DNA from 3 places in the Priestia veravalensis genome. Region 2 is predicted to be linked to each of the others. Evidence: predicted binding sites of a transcription regulator. Region 2 holds the regulator's gene; each other region holds the start of a gene.
The links. Region 2 encodes Rex, which represses fermentation and respiration genes when NADH is low (regulators of the CRP and FNR family bind a similar motif). Its sites were predicted from a motif close to TTGTGAAATATTTCACAA; they were not measured.
Positions count from the first base shown of each region.

Region 1: the regulator Rex is predicted to act here: its motif matches at 2,006-2,023, upstream of AS180_RS07825 (L-lactate dehydrogenase).
Region 3: the regulator Rex is predicted to act here: its motif matches at 3,396-3,413, upstream of AS180_RS05700 (AtpZ/AtpI family protein).

Region 1 covers NZ_KQ758639.1:47,546-53,609, reverse strand. Annotated here, with positions in the region: gene AS180_RS07840 (sigma 54-interacting transcriptional regulator) at 1-476, opposite strand, end outside; gene AS180_RS07835 (DUF2627 domain-containing protein) at 622-882, shown strand; gene AS180_RS07830 (glycerophosphodiester phosphodiesterase) at 897-1,625, opposite strand; gene AS180_RS21585 (YycC family protein) at 1,742-1,870, shown strand; gene AS180_RS07825 (L-lactate dehydrogenase) at 2,129-3,070, shown strand; gene AS180_RS07820 (L-lactate permease) at 3,120-4,691, shown strand; gene AS180_RS22400 (hypothetical protein) at 4,806-5,081, shown strand; gene AS180_RS07815 (DUF2798 domain-containing protein) at 5,014-5,229, opposite strand; gene spo0A (sporulation transcription factor Spo0A) at 5,661-6,064, opposite strand, start outside.
Region 2 covers NZ_KQ758731.1:1,520-7,583, forward strand. Annotated here, with positions in the region: gene tsaB (tRNA (adenosine(37)-N6)-threonylcarbamoyltransferase complex dimerization subunit type 1 TsaB) at 1-344, shown strand, start outside; gene rimI (ribosomal protein S18-alanine N-acetyltransferase) at 349-798, shown strand; partial or broken gene tsaD (tRNA (adenosine(37)-N6)-threonylcarbamoyltransferase complex transferase subunit TsaD) at 795-1,795, shown strand; gene AS180_RS20555 (ABC-F family ATP-binding cassette domain-containing protein) at 1,917-3,857, opposite strand; gene AS180_RS20560 (redox-sensing transcriptional repressor Rex) at 4,133-4,777, shown strand; gene AS180_RS20565 (twin-arginine translocase TatA/TatE family subunit) at 4,810-4,992, shown strand; gene tatC (twin-arginine translocase subunit TatC) at 5,008-5,769, shown strand; partial or broken gene AS180_RS20575 (transposase) at 5,934-6,064, shown strand, end outside.
Region 3 covers NZ_KQ758634.1:27,022-33,085, reverse strand. Annotated here, with positions in the region: gene wecB (non-hydrolyzing UDP-N-acetylglucosamine 2-epimerase) at 1-1,039, shown strand, start outside; gene AS180_RS05705 (S8 family serine peptidase) at 1,108-3,303, shown strand; gene AS180_RS05700 (AtpZ/AtpI family protein) at 3,623-3,844, shown strand; gene AS180_RS05695 (ATP synthase subunit I) at 3,851-4,234, shown strand; gene atpB (F0F1 ATP synthase subunit A) at 4,241-4,954, shown strand; gene atpE (F0F1 ATP synthase subunit C) at 5,046-5,258, shown strand; gene atpF (F0F1 ATP synthase subunit B) at 5,378-5,890, shown strand; gene AS180_RS05675 (F0F1 ATP synthase subunit delta) at 5,887-6,064, shown strand, end outside.

The sequences.
Region 1 (6,064 bases), on a different contig from region 2:
CCAATGACGTTTTCACTTTTTAAGTTTGTAATTCGTTCAGCACTTTTATTAAAGAGGGTTATTTTTGCCTCTTTATCTACAACAATCATTGCATCATGCGTAGAGTTAAAGATCAGGTTATATTTATCTGATTCATGCGTTAACCGCTCAATTAATTCTTCTTTTTGCTCCATTAAGCTAGCCATCATTTTAGCAACTGATCCTGGAATCAACAGCGTATTACTTTGTTTTTGCTTATGTAATTCCTGAAAGACACGTTCACTTCCAGTCGCATCTACAATCACATCCACACCTTGGTGAAGAAAAGATGACCAGCTTGTGGACACTTTTATCCCTAATTGCTCTGCATACTTCATCGCTGGCGCCTCAGAGTTAACATCTACTACTCCAGCTACCTTTACGCCTTCCGCTTCTTCAATCATCTTTAATACGGCCAACCCACCCGTGTTAGCACCAATAATCAACACAGTTTGCATATTTTTTCACCTTTTTCATTTAAAATGGAAAAATACCCTGCAACTTCTTGCACCACTTTATCATATAAAACTTTAAACAGTCTTGACAATTTTTTTTGCTGTTTTATCATTTAAGTAAGACAAACCAGGAAAGGATTTCCTAACTATGATGAGGATTATTGCATTGCTCATTTTATTAATTCCCGGAGTTTTAGCAGGTTATGGCATTAAATTAATGAGAGATATGGTGTTTGGCATTTTACAGCCGCCTTTTTCATCCTTAATGCTTCAGTTCACTGTAGGGTTGCTATTTTTTGTAATTGGTTTAGGATTTGTAGCAGGTTTTATTCTTCATCGAGATCGAAAGCGTCAAAAGGTTCAACCTCGCTTTCAGCAAAAAAAAGAAGCATCTCTATCAAAAAAATAGAGTTGCTTCTTTTTTTACATACGTTTATTAGCAAATTCATTAACCATCTTCTCAGGATAATCAGTGATGATGGATTCACAGCCATATCCGTATAGCTGTTTCGCTAGCTTCACATCATTCACCGTATATGGACGCACAGGGATACGATAGTCTTTGGAAGCAGCTACGTTTACTTGATTAACCGTACGATAATTTGGATGAAGTGCTCTAGCACCAAGGTGTTGAGCATAAATCCAAGGCTCAAACATTGGGTATGAGTATAAAATAGCGGTTTCAATGGTTGAATCAAAAGATGTTACTCTCGCTAAGCTATTATGATTGAATGAAGATATAATGATACGGTCTTTCATTTTATAATAGTAAATAAGGTCCAGTACTTTCATTTCTAAATAAGGATAGTCAAACAAGTTGTTTTTCAATTCAATATTAACAGAAAACTGTTGATTAGAAGCCCAAGCTAGTACTTCTTTTAACGTAGGTATTTGACACGCGCCGTATTTCTTTTTAAATTTATAGCTCGCATCAAGGCTTCTTAATTCTTTATAATTAAAGTCCCTTATATACCCTTTACCATTTGTTGTACGATCAACTTTTTCATCATGAATAACCATGAGCTCATCGTCTTTGGACATATGAACATCAAGCTCAATTCCATCTGCTCCTACTCTGATTGCTTCTTCAAACGAAATCATTGTATTTTCAGGAAACGTCCCTGCTGCTCCTCTGTGACCCATAATACGCATACTTGCTCAATCCCTTCATTATGACTTATGATTAACAAGGTAGTTGCAATTTATCATAATGCTTACACATATATTTTACAAGAGAATAGGAGTTGATATGTATGAGACCATTATAAATCTCACCTGATACGGCTGTCAAACTAGCTGAAAAACTAAACGTTCCTTTAGAACAACTTATGCACATGCCCCAGCATATCCTATTGCAAAAGCTTGCTCAGCTGGATAAAGAAGACGACAAGAGCTAATGATAGATCACTGGTATTATGGAGCGATCCAAGATAAGAAAGGCCTTTTAAGAAGGTCTTTTTTTTATTTAATTAACTTTTAACAAAAATGATATTTTATTATTGCAAAATGAAAAAGTAAGTGTTATTATCTGATTGTGAAATACTTCACAATATCTAATTCGCCGAAATGATTACAAAAAATTAAAGATGATTTGTTTTTTATTTATCTAACTATGTGAAATTTTTCACATACTATTTGCTTGAGGAGGCATTCTTATGGAAATGACATTAGGAAACAAAGTTGTGTTAGTAGGTACAGGTGCAGTTGGAGCAAGCTATGCCTATTCATTAATGAACCAAGGTATTTGCGATGAGTTAGTGTTAGTTGACTTAAACGAAGAAAAAGCACGCGGTGATGTAATGGATTTAGCTCACGGTATCGTATATGCTCCAAGCTCTATGCGCATTTCTTTTGGAACGTACGATGATTGCAAAGATGCTGCTATTGTCGTAATTTGTGCAGGAGCAGCTCAAAAGCCAGGAGAAACAAGACTTGACCTTGTTCATAAAAATGTCAAAATCTTTGAACACATCGTGAATGGAGTCATGTCCTCTGGATTTAATGGTATTTTTTTAGTAGCGACAAACCCAGTTGATATCCTTACTTATGCCACATGGAAATTTTCAGGACTTCCAAAGGAACGCGTGATTGGTTCAGGCACCATCCTTGACTCAGCTCGTTTCCGTCATCTCCTCAGTGAAGAGCTTGGCGCAGCTCCAACGAGCGTCCACGGTTATATCATTGGAGAACACGGAGATTCTCAGCTTGCCGTTTGGAGTGGTGCTAACATTTCTGGAACACCAATCGCAGATCAGCTATCATCAGAACGAAAAGAAGAAATTGCTGTTCAAGTACGAAATGCGGCTTATGAAATTATCAAATCAAAAGGTGCTACTTATTATGGTATCGCAATGGGATTAGCTAGAATTACGAGAGCCATCTTGAGAAATGAGCAGGTTGTCCTTCCAGTAGGAGCCTATCTAGACGGAGAATATGGTGAACATGATATTTATGTAGGTGTTCCAAGTATCATTCACCGTGGAGGTGTAAAGAAAGTCTTAGAACTTCCGTTAGATAAGTCCGAACATGAAAAATTCTCAAAATCTATTCAAACGTTAAAAGAAATTCAGCAGCCATTTTTCTCTTTACCAAACTAAGCAGGAAGCGAGAAAGTTCGCTTTCTCGCTTTCTAAAGGAGCCATTCATATGCTTGTTGATACGTATAATCCATTTCAAAACCTTACGCTTTCAGCACTTATTGCAGCTATTCCCATTATCTCATTTTTAATATGTTTGACCCTTTTTAAAATGAAAGGAATTTATGCAGCACTGTTAAACTTGGGTATTACGCTCTTTCTTGTTATTTACTTTTTTGACCTTTCACCTACGCATGCATTCGGCAGCGTTATTCAAGGGTTCGTTCAAGGTATCTGGCCTATTGGCTATATTATTATTATGGCTGTGTGGCTTTATAAAATTGCCGTTGAAACTGGAAAATTTGATGTTTTAAGAGGTAGTATTATTAACATTTCCAGTGATCAGCGACTTCAGCTATTGCTCATCGGCTTTTGCTTTAATGCCTTTTTAGAAGGAGCTGCAGGCTTTGGTGTGCCAATTGCAATTTGCGCCGTACTACTTGTTTCACTCGGTTTTAAGCCACTTCAAGCAGCTATGCTTTGCCTAATCGCGAACGGAGCATCTGGTGCATTTGGCGCCATTGGGATTCCAGTAGCGATTGTTGATACTTTTCAGTTAGAGAACGTAAGTGCCATGGATGTATCGGTGCAAACGGCTTTAACTCTCCCTTTCATTAACTTTACGATTCCTTTTTTACTTATCTTTTTAATTGATGGATGGCGAGGAGTTAAAGAAACGCTCCCTGCTATTTTGGTCACATCTTTTGTTTATACTAGTGCACAAGCCGCTATGACCATCCTAATTGGGCCGGAGCTTGCTGATATTATTCCTGCGCTTTTAGCAATGGGGGCACTTGCTCTTTTCTTACGTAAATGGCAGCCAAAGCGTATTTTCTTGCTAAATGGACAAGCCCCTACTGTGAGAAAATATCCAGTAAAAGAAGTTATTCTTTCTTGGTCACCTTTTTATTTGTTAACAGGATTTGTACTAATCTGGAGCCTTCCTGTTTTCAAATCTCTTTTCCAACCAGGAAACCTGTTATCACCTTTTGTTTTCACTTTTAATGCTCCTGGAACACCTATTGTACTTTCAATTGATTTCATTGGAGCAACAGGAACGGCCATCCTTTTTGCTGCTATAACGACTGTTTTAACAACGAAAAACATTAACCGTTCTCGGAGCATAACACTTCTAGGAAAGACAATCAAAGAATTTATCATTCCTATTGGGATGATCTGTGCTGTTATCAGCATCGCTAAACTAATGACATATGGTGGCTTAACAATGGCACTTGGGAATGCCGTAGCCGAAGCAGGTCAAATTTTTCCTTTGTTCTCCCCTGTTCTCGGCTGGATTGGTGTTTTTATGACGGGATCTGTTGTGAATAACAACACGCTGTTTGCTCCAATCCAAACAACGGCCGCAGCTTTAATTGGAACAAACCCTTCTATGCTAGTTGCTAGCAATACAGCTGGAGGAGTCATGGCAAAGCTCGTATCCCCGCAGTCAATTGCTATTGCAACAGCAGCAGTTGGTCAAACAGGAAAAGAAGCTGAGTTAACCAAGATGACGCTTCGCTACAGCCTCGCTTTACTTTTATTTGTTTGTATTTGGACTTTTATCTTATCCCTTCTTCAATAAAAAGAGGCTGGGACATAAGTAATTCAGCCAATGATAAACCTGAACGATTGAGAGTTTCTCACTTTTAATCGTTCAGGTTTTTTGGTTGATTGTGAAAACAATGTTGGAAACAGGGTGGAATGGAGCGTAGGACACTCGACTCCTGCGGGAAAGAGAGGGAAAACTGAGATCCCGCAGCGCAGCGAGGAAGCTCAGGTTCCTCCCCGCGGAAAGCGAGTGGCCGTAGCGCAATGGAACGAACGTGTTCAGACAAACCAAAAAGATTGGAACAGCTATTGTTCGTCTCTTAGAAGCAATCATTTTGTTATGTCCCAAACTCTTTTTACATTTCTTTTCCACTACGATTCAGAGACTCTTCCACAAACTGAATTTTGCTCATTAGTTTATTGATTCCGATTGGAAAGAAATACGAACCAAAAAAAGCACATACAAAAGCTTCAGACCAGATTTTTAACCACGTTGACATAAATGTATCATTGTAACCAAAGTTAATGGATACCAAGGTAAATGAAACAAAACAAGAAATACTTAATGCCATACAAAATGCAAAAATAATACGCTTATATTTCATATGAATCCTCAATTTTAAATGTCACCTTCTTTATTAACAAATAAATTAAAAGTGGGAGTGGATGTTATGTTACTTATTCAATATGTGAAAACCATAACAAGTATGCATAGCAGTTCGTTCCGCTTATTTACAAATCAACACTTTTACAAGTATATATATGGTATCATCTATATTTATTTTAACAAATTAACTATTTTCAAATCTAACCGTACAGATATTTATCATCTTTATTGTACTTAGTGCCTAAAGTTATGAATAGCTTTTGAAAAAACTAGTACAATAAAAAACATCATTCTTTGTAGGATCAACGTCCTCGTAAAGAATGATGTTTTTTCATTTATCTAAATATATCTTACTATTCAAGGACACTAATAAGCATTCGTTTACTTCTTCCCCTCTCAAGAAGCTTTATGTTCAAGGCGTAATTTATCCGCAACCATTGCAATAAACTCCGAATTTGTAGGCTTTGCTTTTGTCATGCTGACAGTATAGCCAAATAAAGACGAAATTGAATCAATGTTTCCTCTGCTCCAGGCTACTTCGATTGCGTGGCGAATGGCACGTTCCACACGACTTGCTGTGGTATTATATTTTTTTGCAATATCAGGATAAAGAACCTTTGTAATCGAACCAAGTAATTCAATATCTTTATAAACCATGGAGATCGCTTCACGTAAATATAAGTAACCTTTAATATGGGCAGGCACACCAATTTCATGAATAATGCTTGTAATGCTCGCATCTAAGTTTGCAGGTTTATTATCACGCTGTAAGCGCATTGCTGATGAGGATGAACGGTTTG
Region 2 (6,064 bases):
TTTTCACAGGGTTATATCGTTTTGATAATGGACAGGAACTACGTAATGAAGAGAAAGATCAGCTTGTTATTAATGAACAATGGGCTGGAAAATTGAAAGAATACAATGAGTCTATTTTATTTATTGGGAATGATATTGAAGCGCATAAAGAAATATTAACTAGCGTATTAGGAGAACAAGCACTCTTTGCATCCGTTTCACAATACAATCCTCGTCCAAGTGAATTAGCTTTTTTAGGTATGCAAAAAGAAGCAACTCCAGTTCATGCTTTTGTGCCTAATTACATTAGGTTAGCTGAGGCAGAAGCAAACTGGTTAAAAGCACAAGAAGCGAAAAATGAGTGAGAAAATGACTATGACATTGAAATTTCGTCTAATGAAAGTTGAAGATATTGATCAAGTTGTTGAAATTGAAAAACAGGCATTTGCAACACCTTGGAGCAAAGAGGCCTTCTATAACGAATTAACGGCCAATCAATTTTCTACCTACCTTGTAATGGAAATAGAGGAGCAAATTATTGGATATTGTGGAACTTGGATTGTAATTGATGAAGCGCATATTACCAATATTGCTATACTTCCTAAGTATAGAGGAAAAGGGTTAGGATATGCTTTGCTTAAAGCTGCGATGAATGTTGTGCAACAGCTAGGGGCACTTTCAATGACGCTTGAAGTAAGAACATCAAATCATATTGCACAGTCATTGTATAAAAAGCTAGGCTTTGAGGCTGGCGGCATACGAAAAAATTATTATTCTGATAACAATGAAGATGCATTAGTTATGTGGGTGAAATTATGACAAAAGAAAATGAAGTAATATTAGCAATAGAAACAAGCTGTGATGAAACGGCTGTTGCGATTATTCGAGGTGGTACAGAAATTGTTGCAAAATTGAAAGCCATAAACGCTTTGGGGGAGTTGTACCTGAGATTGCTTCACGGCATCATGTTGAGCAAATCACAATAGTTGTAGAAGAAGCTCTACATCAATCCAATATGACATTTGATGATATTGATGCAATTGCGGTAACAGAAGGACCAGGATTAGTAGGAGCATTATTAATTGGTGTCAACGCAGCTAAGGCGTTAGCTTTTGCTCATCAGAAGCCTTTAATTCCTGTACATCATATTGCGGGACATATTTATGCGAATCAACTTATTACGCCATTAAAATTTCCGTTACTAGCATTAGTTGTTTCGGGTGGACATACAGAACTTGTCTACATGAAAGAGCACGTTCGTTTTGAAGTCATTGGTGAAACAAGAGATGATGCAGCTGGTGAAGCATACGATAAAGTAGCACGTACGCTACAGTTACCATATCCAGGCGGTCCTCATATCGATCGTCTAGCTCAAGAGGGTGAACCCTTAATTGATCTACCGCGTGCCTGGTTGGAAGATGGCTCATATGATTTTAGTTTTAGTGGTTTAAAATCAGCAGTTATCAACACTGTGCATAACGCGAAACAAAAAGGTGAAGATATTAATCCACAAACATTAGCAGCTAGTTTTCAAGCTAGCGTAGTTGATGTTTTGGTAACAAAAACAGAAAAAGCTGTTCAAGAATATAACGTAAATCAACTGCTGTTAGCCGGTGGGGTAGCCGCAAATAAAGGGTTACGAGAGGCTCTACAGCAACGATTCGAAAAGTACTCTAATGTAGAGTTAGTTATTCCACCACTCTCTTTATGTACGGATAATGCTGCTATGATTGGAGCAGCAGCCAGCGTTTTATATCGTAAAGATAGAAGAGCGACCATGGCATTAAATGCGAATCCTGGGTTAGTGCTAGAATAGAGGATTGTGGATAATATAGTGGTTATCCACAATTTTCAATCAATTTAGAATTAACTGTGGATAATGCATATATTAAAGCCCATCACCAAAAGGTGTATGGGCTTCTTTTGTGTATAAACTGTTAGCTTTCCTCAATACTTAGCTGAAGTTCTTCCCACTCTTCCATTAATGTGGATAACTCTTGTTGAAAAGTTTGGTTCTCATTGTTTAAAAGCTGAGATTTTTCATGATCTTGGTAAATTACTGGGTCGCATAAAAGCTCTTCATTTTGCTCTAATTTTGCTTCCACTTCAGCAATTCGTTCTTCAATCTCTTCAATTCTTCTTTTTCGCTGCCTTAGAAGCTTTTTTTGTTCCTTATCTTGTATATATGACGCTTTGTCACTTTTCCCTACAGATAGTTCCTGAGCCATATTTGCTGCTTCAAGCTCTTTTCTTTCTTCCATTTCTGCTTTTTTCTCAACGTAGTAGTCATAGTCCCCTAAAAACTCTGTTGTTCCCTCTGGAGACAATTCGATAACCTTGTTGGTAACTCTGTTGATAAAGTAACGGTCATGGGAAACAAATAAAAGTGTACCTGGATAAGAGATTAATGCATTCTCCAATACTTGTTTACTATCTAGATCAAGGTGGTTAGTAGGCTCATCTAGAATTAAAAAGTTTGCTTTTTGCATCATCAGTTTTGCTAAAGCGAGTCTTGCTTTTTCTCCACCGCTTAGTGTGGAAACAACCTTTAAGACATCGTCGCCTGAAAATAAAAAATTACCGAGCACAGTTCGAATTTCTTTTTCAGTAGTAGTAGGGTAGTCGTCCCATAATTCATTGAGTACGGCTTTGTTAGACGTCAAGTTTGCCTGTTCTTGATCATAATAGCCTACTGCTACATTAGAACCGAATTGGATTTCTCCTGAAACAAAAGGAAGTTTATTCATTAAGCCTTTTAACAGAGTAGATTTACCAATCCCGTTTGGACCTACTAGGGCAATGCTATCTTGACGAGTAGCACGAAGGTTAATGTTTTTTACAATAAACTGATTTTCTTCATATCCAATGGAAAGGTTGTCAACTTTTAATACTTCATTTCCGCTTTGCCGTTCAATATCAAAGGAAAAGCTTGCACCTTTTTCACCATCGTTTGGCCGATCCATTAGCTCCATGCGTTCTAACTGTTTACGTCTGCTTTGAGCTCGCTTTGTTGTTGAAGCCCTAGCAATATTTTTTTGAATGAAATCATTAAGCTTTGCTACTTCATCCTGCTGTTTTTCAAATTGCTTCATCTCACGCTCATAGCGTTCGGCTTTTTGTGTTAAATAATTTGAGTAGTTACCAGGATATTTATAGGTGGTTTTTTGACTTACTTCATAGACTTGTGTAACCACTTTATCAAGGAAGTAGCGATCATGGGAGACAATTAGGATAGCGCCATCGTAATTTTGTAAAAATTGCTCTAACCAAGCCAATGTTTCAATGTCAAGATGGTTGGTAGGCTCATCTAAAATTAGCAAATCAGGTTTAGTTAATAACAGCTTAGCTAGAGCCAGTCGTGTTTTTTGCCCACCGCTTAGTGTAGAAATAGGGGTGGAGTAATCAAAGTTTGAAAAGCGAAACCCGTGCAGGATTGAACGAATGTCAGCTTCGTATTGGTATCCGCCTAGATCTTTAAAGGAAATTTGAAGCTGATCGTATTCCTTTAAAAGCTTTTCATAGTTGTTGGAATCCTGCTGATAAGAAGGGTCTCCCATTTTTTCTTCAAGCTTTCTTAGTTCTTTCTCCATTTTTTGCAATGGCTTGAAGACGGTTAACATTTCGTCCCAAATAGATAAAGTGGATTCTAACACTGTATCCTGTCCCATGTAGTCAATCGTTGTTTCTTTTGGCTTCATAATCTCTCCACTGTCGTAGGAAAGTTCACCAGAAATAATTTTTAGAAGCGTTGATTTTCCCGCTCCGTTTCGACCAACTAGTGCAATGCGGTCTTTAGATTGAACTTCAAGTTTTATATTTGATAAAATCGGGTCTGCCCCGTAATATTTCGTAATTCCGTTTAACTGTAGAATAATCATCGTTTCACCTCTACTCATTTCGACATAGTGTATTTTAACATATTTTTAAGACAGAAGTATGAATAGGTGCATGTCATAAGCATTTCCACAAAATTATGTGTAGAATTCATTATTACCACATAGACTGTGTTAAAATAAACTATAGACTACTGTTCATGAGTGAATAGAAGGTTCACTTAATGGAAGCGCTATCTAATTTAAAAAGAGAATCTTGCTAAGTCAAGCGGAGATCTGAACGATAGCCATTATATCTATCGTAATTAAGGGGGCACAAGATGAATACAGAAAACTTAAAAATACCACAAGCTACAGCAAAGCGGTTGCCGCTATACTATCGTTTTATTAAAAATCTACATGCTTCTGGTAAGCAACGTGTATCGTCAGCAGAATTAAGCGAAGCGGTGAAAGTAGACTCCGCTACAATTCGTCGCGATTTTTCCTATTTTGGAGCCTTGGGTAAAAAGGGATATGGCTATAACGTCAATTATTTACTAAGTTTTTTTCGCAAAACATTAGATCAAGATGAAGTAACCAGAGTTGCTCTGATTGGTGTTGGTAATCTTGGAACAGCTTTTTTAAACTACAATTTCATTAAGAATAACAATACAAAAATTGAATTTGCTTTTGATGTTATTGAAGAAAAGGTGGGCACTCACGTTGGAGACGTACCCGTTTATCATTTAGATAAGCTTGAAGAACATATGACAGAAGATATTTCTGTTGCGATCCTAACAGTTCCAGCTACAGTGGCACAGCAAATTACGGACCGCTTAGTCAAATGCGGAATCAAAGGTATTTTAAATTTTACCCCTGCCCGTTTAAATGTGCCAAGCTCTATTCGTCTGCATCACATTGATTTAGCCGTAGAGCTTCAGTCGCTGGTTTACTTTTTGAAAAATTACCCTGAAAATAATATATAATAGAATATATATGTAATAAAGGAGGGGAAACCATGGGATTAAGTGCAGGTAGTGTGATTTTAATTGTAATTTTTGCACTTTTAGTTTTTGGACCAAAGAAGCTTCCCGAGCTTGGTCGAGCTGTAGGCCACACGTTAAGGGAGTTTAAAAGTGCCACTAAAGGAATAATGGAAGATAACGAAGACGAGGGCAAGAAGAAAGAACGAAATCAATAGAGGAATGATTGACATATGAACGAACAAGAAATGTCTGTATATGATCACATTGGTGAACTGCGAAAAAGGATTTTAATCGTCGTCTTTTTCTTTTTTATTGCTACAATTGGCGGTTTTTTCTTAGCGGATCGCGTTATTATTTATCTACAATCAGCAGACGAGGCAAGCTCGCTAACAATGAACGCATTTAAATTGACCGATCCGGTTAAGATTTATATGCAGTTTGCGTTTGTAATTGGATGTGTTGTTTCTGCTCCTATTGCGCTCTATCAATTATGGGCATTTATAAGTCCAGGCTTGTATGATAAAGAGCGAAAAGTAACTCTTGGATACATTCCAATTTCAATTATCCTATTTCTTACTGGTATTTCGTTTGCTTACTTTGTTCTCTTTCCTTTTGTAGTAGAGTTTATGATTCGAATAGCGGATAAGCTAGATGTTAACCAAGTTATTGGTATCAATGAATATTTTTCATTTTTATTTCAGCTTACGCTACCATTTGGTCTATTGTTTCAATTACCCGTTGTCATTATGTTTTTAACAAGACTAGGTATTGTGACGCCACAGTTCTTAAGCAGTATCCGGAAGTACGCTTATTTTGTGTTATTAGTCATAGCGGCTTTTATTACACCTCCAGAATTGTTATCACACCTAATGGTTACAATTCCTTTATTCATCCTTTATGAAATTAGCATTATTATTTCTCGCATTTCCTATCGTAAAATGTTGAAACATAGACAACAATATGAAGAAGCCGTTGGAATTTCTTCTGAATAACAAAAAAAGAGGCTGGGACAAAACCCTCCTCTGAACCGAAAAAGCCGGTGAAATTTTACGACGAGTAAAATGTCACCGGCTTTGTTTATTTTTACATTAAAATAAGGACCACTTCTGATAAAATAAAGTTACCATACAAAATCTTATCGGAAAGAAGGGTCCTTATGTTTAAAGATTATAACATGAATCAAGTGGTTTTGCCTTTAGATTTAGAAATAAAATTACAAGAAAATGATATTGCCTTCGCCGTTCACCATCTCGTTGAACATATTCCAGATGAAGCCTTTGCCGGCTT
Region 3 (6,064 bases), on a different contig from region 2:
TGTGACCGTTACTGCTCAGCACCGTCAAATGCTGGATCAAGTGCTATCCATTTTTGATATCGAACCAGATTATGACTTAAATATTATGAAAGACCGTCAAACATTAATGGATGTAACAACTAGAGGATTAGAAGGTTTAAACGATGTGATGCAAAAAGTAAAGCCGGATATTGTGTTGGTTCATGGAGATACAACAACAACATTTATTGCTGGACTAGCAGCGTTTTATAACCAAATTCCTGTAGGCCATGTAGAAGCAGGTCTTCGCACATGGAATAAATATTCACCTTATCCTGAAGAGATGAATCGCCAGTTGACGGGTGTACTAGCAGATTTACACTTTGCTCCAACAACGAAGTCTTCTGTTAATTTGAAAACAGAAAACAAGAATGAAGAAAACATTTTTGTGACAGGAAACACAGCTATTGATGCGCTAAAAACAACTGTAAAAGATTCGTATGAGCATGAAGTCTTACGTAATCTTGGCAGCGATCGCCTTATCTTATTAACCGCTCACCGTCGTGAAAATTTAGGTGAGCCAATGAAAAATATGTTTAGAGCGGTAAAGCGTATTGTAACTGAACATGATGACGTACAAGTTGTCTATCCTGTGCATCTAAATCCTGTTGTACGTGAAACAGCTAATGATATATTGGGCGATGATGATCGCATTCATCTTATCGAACCGTTAGATGTAATCGACTTCCATAACTTTGCGAATCGAGCACACCTCATTTTAACGGATTCCGGTGGCGTTCAGGAGGAAGCACCTTCTCTTGGTGTACCCGTATTAGTATTGCGTGATACAACGGAGCGTCCAGAGGGCATTGAAGCAGGAACGTTAAAATTAGCTGGCACAGAAGAAGAAACTATTTACAACTTAGCTAAAGAGTTATTAATCGACAAAGCTGTTTATGAAACAATGTCTAAAGCATCTAATCCTTACGGAGACGGCCATGCCTCTGAGCGTATTTGCGATGCGATTAGCTACTACTTTAAACATCGTGAAGAAAGACCTGAAGAATTTAAGCCACTATAAAAAATAAATCTAACACCTCTCACATGAATGCGGTCTCTTTGTGACACGCTATGTAGAGAGGTGTTTTTATGTGGAAAATAACCATTTTATTACTGTCAATGTTTGGAATAAACAGCACAAGCACGTACGGTGAAAGTGTAGAGTTTCCAGATATTCAATCATTTGAAAAACAGGTGCAAAAAACATACATTCTCATGCTGAACGAGCAGAATGTAGCGATTGCCAAACAAGAAATAAAAAAAAAGTATCCAAATGTGAGCATTAACCACGAGTTTCGGGAGGTATTTACAGGGCTATCCGTATCGGGGACTTTATATGACTTACAAAGACTTCGAGAAGAACCTTATATTGATAGTTCGCATGCTTCTGTTTCGTATCATGCAAAAAATGAAGGAAGTGTATCCTACATTGGCAGTGAAAAGGTAAGGGGCATGTTTGATAAGAAAAACCAGCGCTTGACGGGTCGAGGGATAAAGGTTGGAATAATTGATACTGGAATTGACTTTAATCATCCTGATTTAAAGTCAAATTATCGAGGTGGCTATGACGTTGTGGACCAAGATTATTCTCCAATGGAAACAGTAAGCAAGCAAGGAGAACCTACGCTTCATGGTACCCATGTGGCCGGTATTATAGGAGCAAACGGGAAGATGCGCGGAGTAGCACCCGAAGCTGAAATTTATGCCTACCGAGCCCTAGGTCCGGGTGGGTCTGGCTCGTCTGAAAATGTTATTCTAGCTGTTGAAAAAGCAATTCAAGATGGGGTCGATGTCATTAACTTATCGTTAGGAAATGACATTAATGGTCCAGATTTACCTACAAGCTTAGCGTTAAATAAAGCTGTTGAAAAAGGGATCGTAGCAGTAACTTCTAGCGGTAATTCAGGGCCTGGTTTGTGGACCGTAGGCTCTCCTGGAACGGCTCAACAAGCTATTTCGGTTGGTGCTTCAGTTTCTCCGACACGTATTCCATTTATAAAAATGGAAAAGTTATCACAGCAAATTTCTCTATCTCCTTTACCAAATGCCGCGAAGTGGGATATTGATCAGACAATTGTATTAACGGACGCAGGAAGCGGAAGGGAAGTAGCAGATGTTGGAAACAAAGTTGTCCTTATGAAAACAGGAGAAATCTCTCTGTCTAAAAAAATCAGTAAAGCTGAAAAAGCTGGAGCTAAAGCTGTAATTGTATACCATGCTATTAATGGAGTGGTAGACGAGAGTGTAAGTGAATCGTTTTCAATTCCAGTAGTTATGGTTTCGAGTGATGTAGGAGAATCCATAAAGAAAGAAATTCAAAAAGGGAACGCGTATGCATTCGCTTCTATGAAAACTGTAGAAGACATCATTACTCCTTTTAGCTCCAGAGGTCCAGTTACGAGCACTTGGGATATCAAACCTGATGTGGTAGCACCAGGTTACCAAATTAGGAGTACGGTACCGAACGGGTATGAGCCTTTAAATGGAACAAGCATGGCAGCACCTCACGTAGCGGGAGCCTGTGCGTTACTTTTACAGGCTCACCCCAATTGGTCTCCAGAACAAGTAAAAGCGGCACTTATGAGTACGGCAAAGCCAATTCGTAACTTAAAGGGTGAGCTCTATCACTCGTATGAACAAGGAGCAGGAAGAATTCAAGTGGAACGTGCTGTAAAGGCAACAACGCTGTTATCACCTAGCACGCTGTCGTTTGGAGTTTTTGAAGGACAAAGTAACAAAAGGATTAAAATGCGTATTTTTAATGAGGCGAATTACAAAAACGTTTATCATGTTACGCCTCCAACAAAAACGTTTGGAGAAATTTGGAGAGTACCGCTTTCTTTCACATTGAAGCCGAAAGAAACGAAGACCATTGCAGTTGATCTTCAGGTAAACAGCCATCAAAAGAAAAAAGGCATATATGATGGGCGTTTAGAAATTCGTGATTCACGTGAAACAATATCAATACCCTATTTGTATATGGTTGAAAAGCCAAATTATCCTCGTGTTATGGGACTACAGGCCGTACAGGGAAGTGACGAAAAAACGTATCTATACGAATTGTTTTTGCCTGAAGGAGCAGATGAATTTGGCATTGCTGTTTATGACATAGACACCCTTCGGTTTGTCTCTTATTTAGATGTAGATAAAAAACTAGAAAGAGGGATGTTAAAACGGAAAATTCAGCTGCAGGAAGAGTTGCCCAAAGGTGAGTATAAAGTGTTCGCATACGCTAAAAAAGATGGTAAAACAGAGGTAGCAAACGCAGGGCTAGTAATTGATTAAAAGGGCGTAAAACCAAGGTTTTACGCCCTTTTACATTGGTCTTATTTAAATATGAAATATGTGTGGCAAAAATGTGAACATCCCTTTTTAGATTGTGAAGTTTTTAGCTTAAACACATTGACATTAAATATGCGCTATTGTATGCTAACAATGGATATAAATGATAAGGTTTTCAACACTTGAAAATCAAGGTTCGCTTGTGTTTTTGACTAACTGTTTTTAACTTTTTTGGTGATTTATACATAAGCTCGCATATTTTTAGAGTAGAGTATGTAGATTTTTTTGAAAAAAAAGAATTTACCAAAAAGGGGTTTTCTAAATGACTAAGCAAAAACGGCATTCATTACAAGCGATTGCATTGATGTCCACCATTCTTTCTCAGTTAGCAGGTTCCGTATTAATCGGTCTATTTGGTGGCAAATGGATTGATGGAAAAGTTGGGACTGAGCCACTTTTTTTAGTTTTAGGCCTTCTTTTAGGGCTTGCAGTTGGCGTCTATGCCATGCTGCGCACAGTCCGACAATTTTTTTCAGGAGATTAATAATCCATGCAAGAATTGCAACATTTATTTCCAAGACTTCGATCCTACATATTTTATTTACTAGCACTATACGTTCTCGGATTGGGATTTACTCCTTATCAAACCGTGTTTTTAGGCCTGATTTTAGGTACAGCACTCAGTTTGTATAACCTTTGGGTTTTAGTAAGAAGGGCTAAACAGTTTGGACAAGCGCTGGATGAAGGAAAACGACCTCGTTCAGTAGGAACATTTGCAAGGTTTGCAACCGCTGCTCTAGCAGTTGTAATTACAATCTCTTATCCAAATACTTTTCATATTATTGGTGTAGTTATGGGATTAATGACATCCTATCTTGTCATTATCATAGATTTAGTTGTTCAAAATATACGCAGGAGATGGGAAGAGAGGTGAATATAGTTGGGTCATGAATCACCAACTCAAGATTTCTTTGGTCTTACGTTTAATCTCAGTAACATGTTGATGATTACCGTGGCGTCAGTCATTGTGTTTTTAATTGCAGTTTTATGTACTCGTACTTTAGCAATGAAGCCTACAGGTATGCAAAACTTCCTGGAATGGGTATTAGACTTTGTGAAAGGCCTCATTAACAGCACAATGGATTGGAAGACGGGTGGTCGTTTCTTAACATTAGGTGTAACGCTACTAATGTATATCTTTGTCGCCAATATGTTAGGATTACCATTTGCCGTTGTTGTCGATCACGAATTATGGTGGAAATCACCGACTGCTGATCCGACGATTACATTGACTCTAGCAGCAATGGTCGTTGTCTTATCACATTATTATGGTATTAAGATGAAGGGATTTGCAGAATATGGTCGAGATTACTTCAAACCAATGCCTTTTCTATTCCCATTAAAGATTATTGAAGAGTTTGCAAATACGCTAACGCTTGGTCTACGTCTTTTCGGGAATATCTATGCAGGAGAAATTCTGTTAACTTTATTAGCAGGGCTTGCTACAAGTGGTACTGCTCTTGGATTATTTGGGGCAGTTGTGCCAACATTGGCATGGCAAGGCTTCAGTATTTTCGTAGGTGCAATTCAAGCTTTTATCTTTACAATGTTAACAATGGTTTACCTGGCACACAAAGTGAGTCAAGACCATTAATTTATAAAACCTTCGCTCAAGCTTTACCCGTTTTGAGCGAGTTTAAAACATGTTGAAAAAATTCTATTTCACTAAGGGAGGACTTTATAAAATGGGTTTATTAGCAGCTGCAATTGCAATTGGTTTAGCGGCACTAGGTGCTGGTATCGGTAACGGTCTTATCGTATCAAAAACAGTAGAAGGTATCGCTCGCCAACCAGAAGCACGTGGTACATTAACAACGACAATGTTCATCGGGGTTGCATTAGTAGAGGCGATTCCTATTATCGCTGTAGTAATCGCGTTCATGGTTCAAGGTCAATAATCAGTAACTTAAAACGTTTAAAAGTGGCGAAGATCATTCGAAAAGAACCTTCGCCATTGCTTTATGTCTTTAATGAGCAAAATCATAGATGTTAAGTCTTTGAAGGGAGTGAAGCAGCCGTGTCAAATACGTTTGTATTAGGAGCATCAGGCTTTAACGGTGGAGATATTTTATTCCAATTAGTAATGTTCCTTATCTTGCTAGCATTGTTACGTAAGTTCGCGTTTGGTCCAGTAATGGGTATCATGAAACAGCGTGAAGAGCATATTGCAAGTGAAATTGATTCAGCTGAACAGCAGAATCAACAAGCACAGAAGCTTGTTGAGGAGCAGCGCGAGCTGTTAAAACAGTCTCGTGAAGAGGTTCAAGTTTTAATGGAAAACGCAAGAAAATCTGCTGAAGAGAAAAAAGAAGAAATTGTTGCTGCTGCGCGTGAAGAGTCTGAGCGTTTAAAAGCATTAGCAAAACAAGAAATTCAGCAAGAAAAAGATCAAGCAGTTACTGCACTTCGTGAGCAAGTTGCATCATTATCTGTATTAATCGCGTCGAAAGTGATTGAAAAAGAATTGTCAGAGCAAGATCAAGAGAAATTGATCAATGAGTACATTCAAGAAGTAGGGGATGTACGATGAGTCAGTCGGCAGTCGCGAAGCGTTATGCATTAGCTCTTTTTCAATTAGCTTCTGAAAAGCAATCAATCGATGCTTTACAAGAAGAGTTAGACGTAGTGGAAGCAGTTTTCGCTCAAAACGATGATTTAATTGAAGTGTTAACGCATCCAAAAATTTCAACCAACCGAAAAAAAG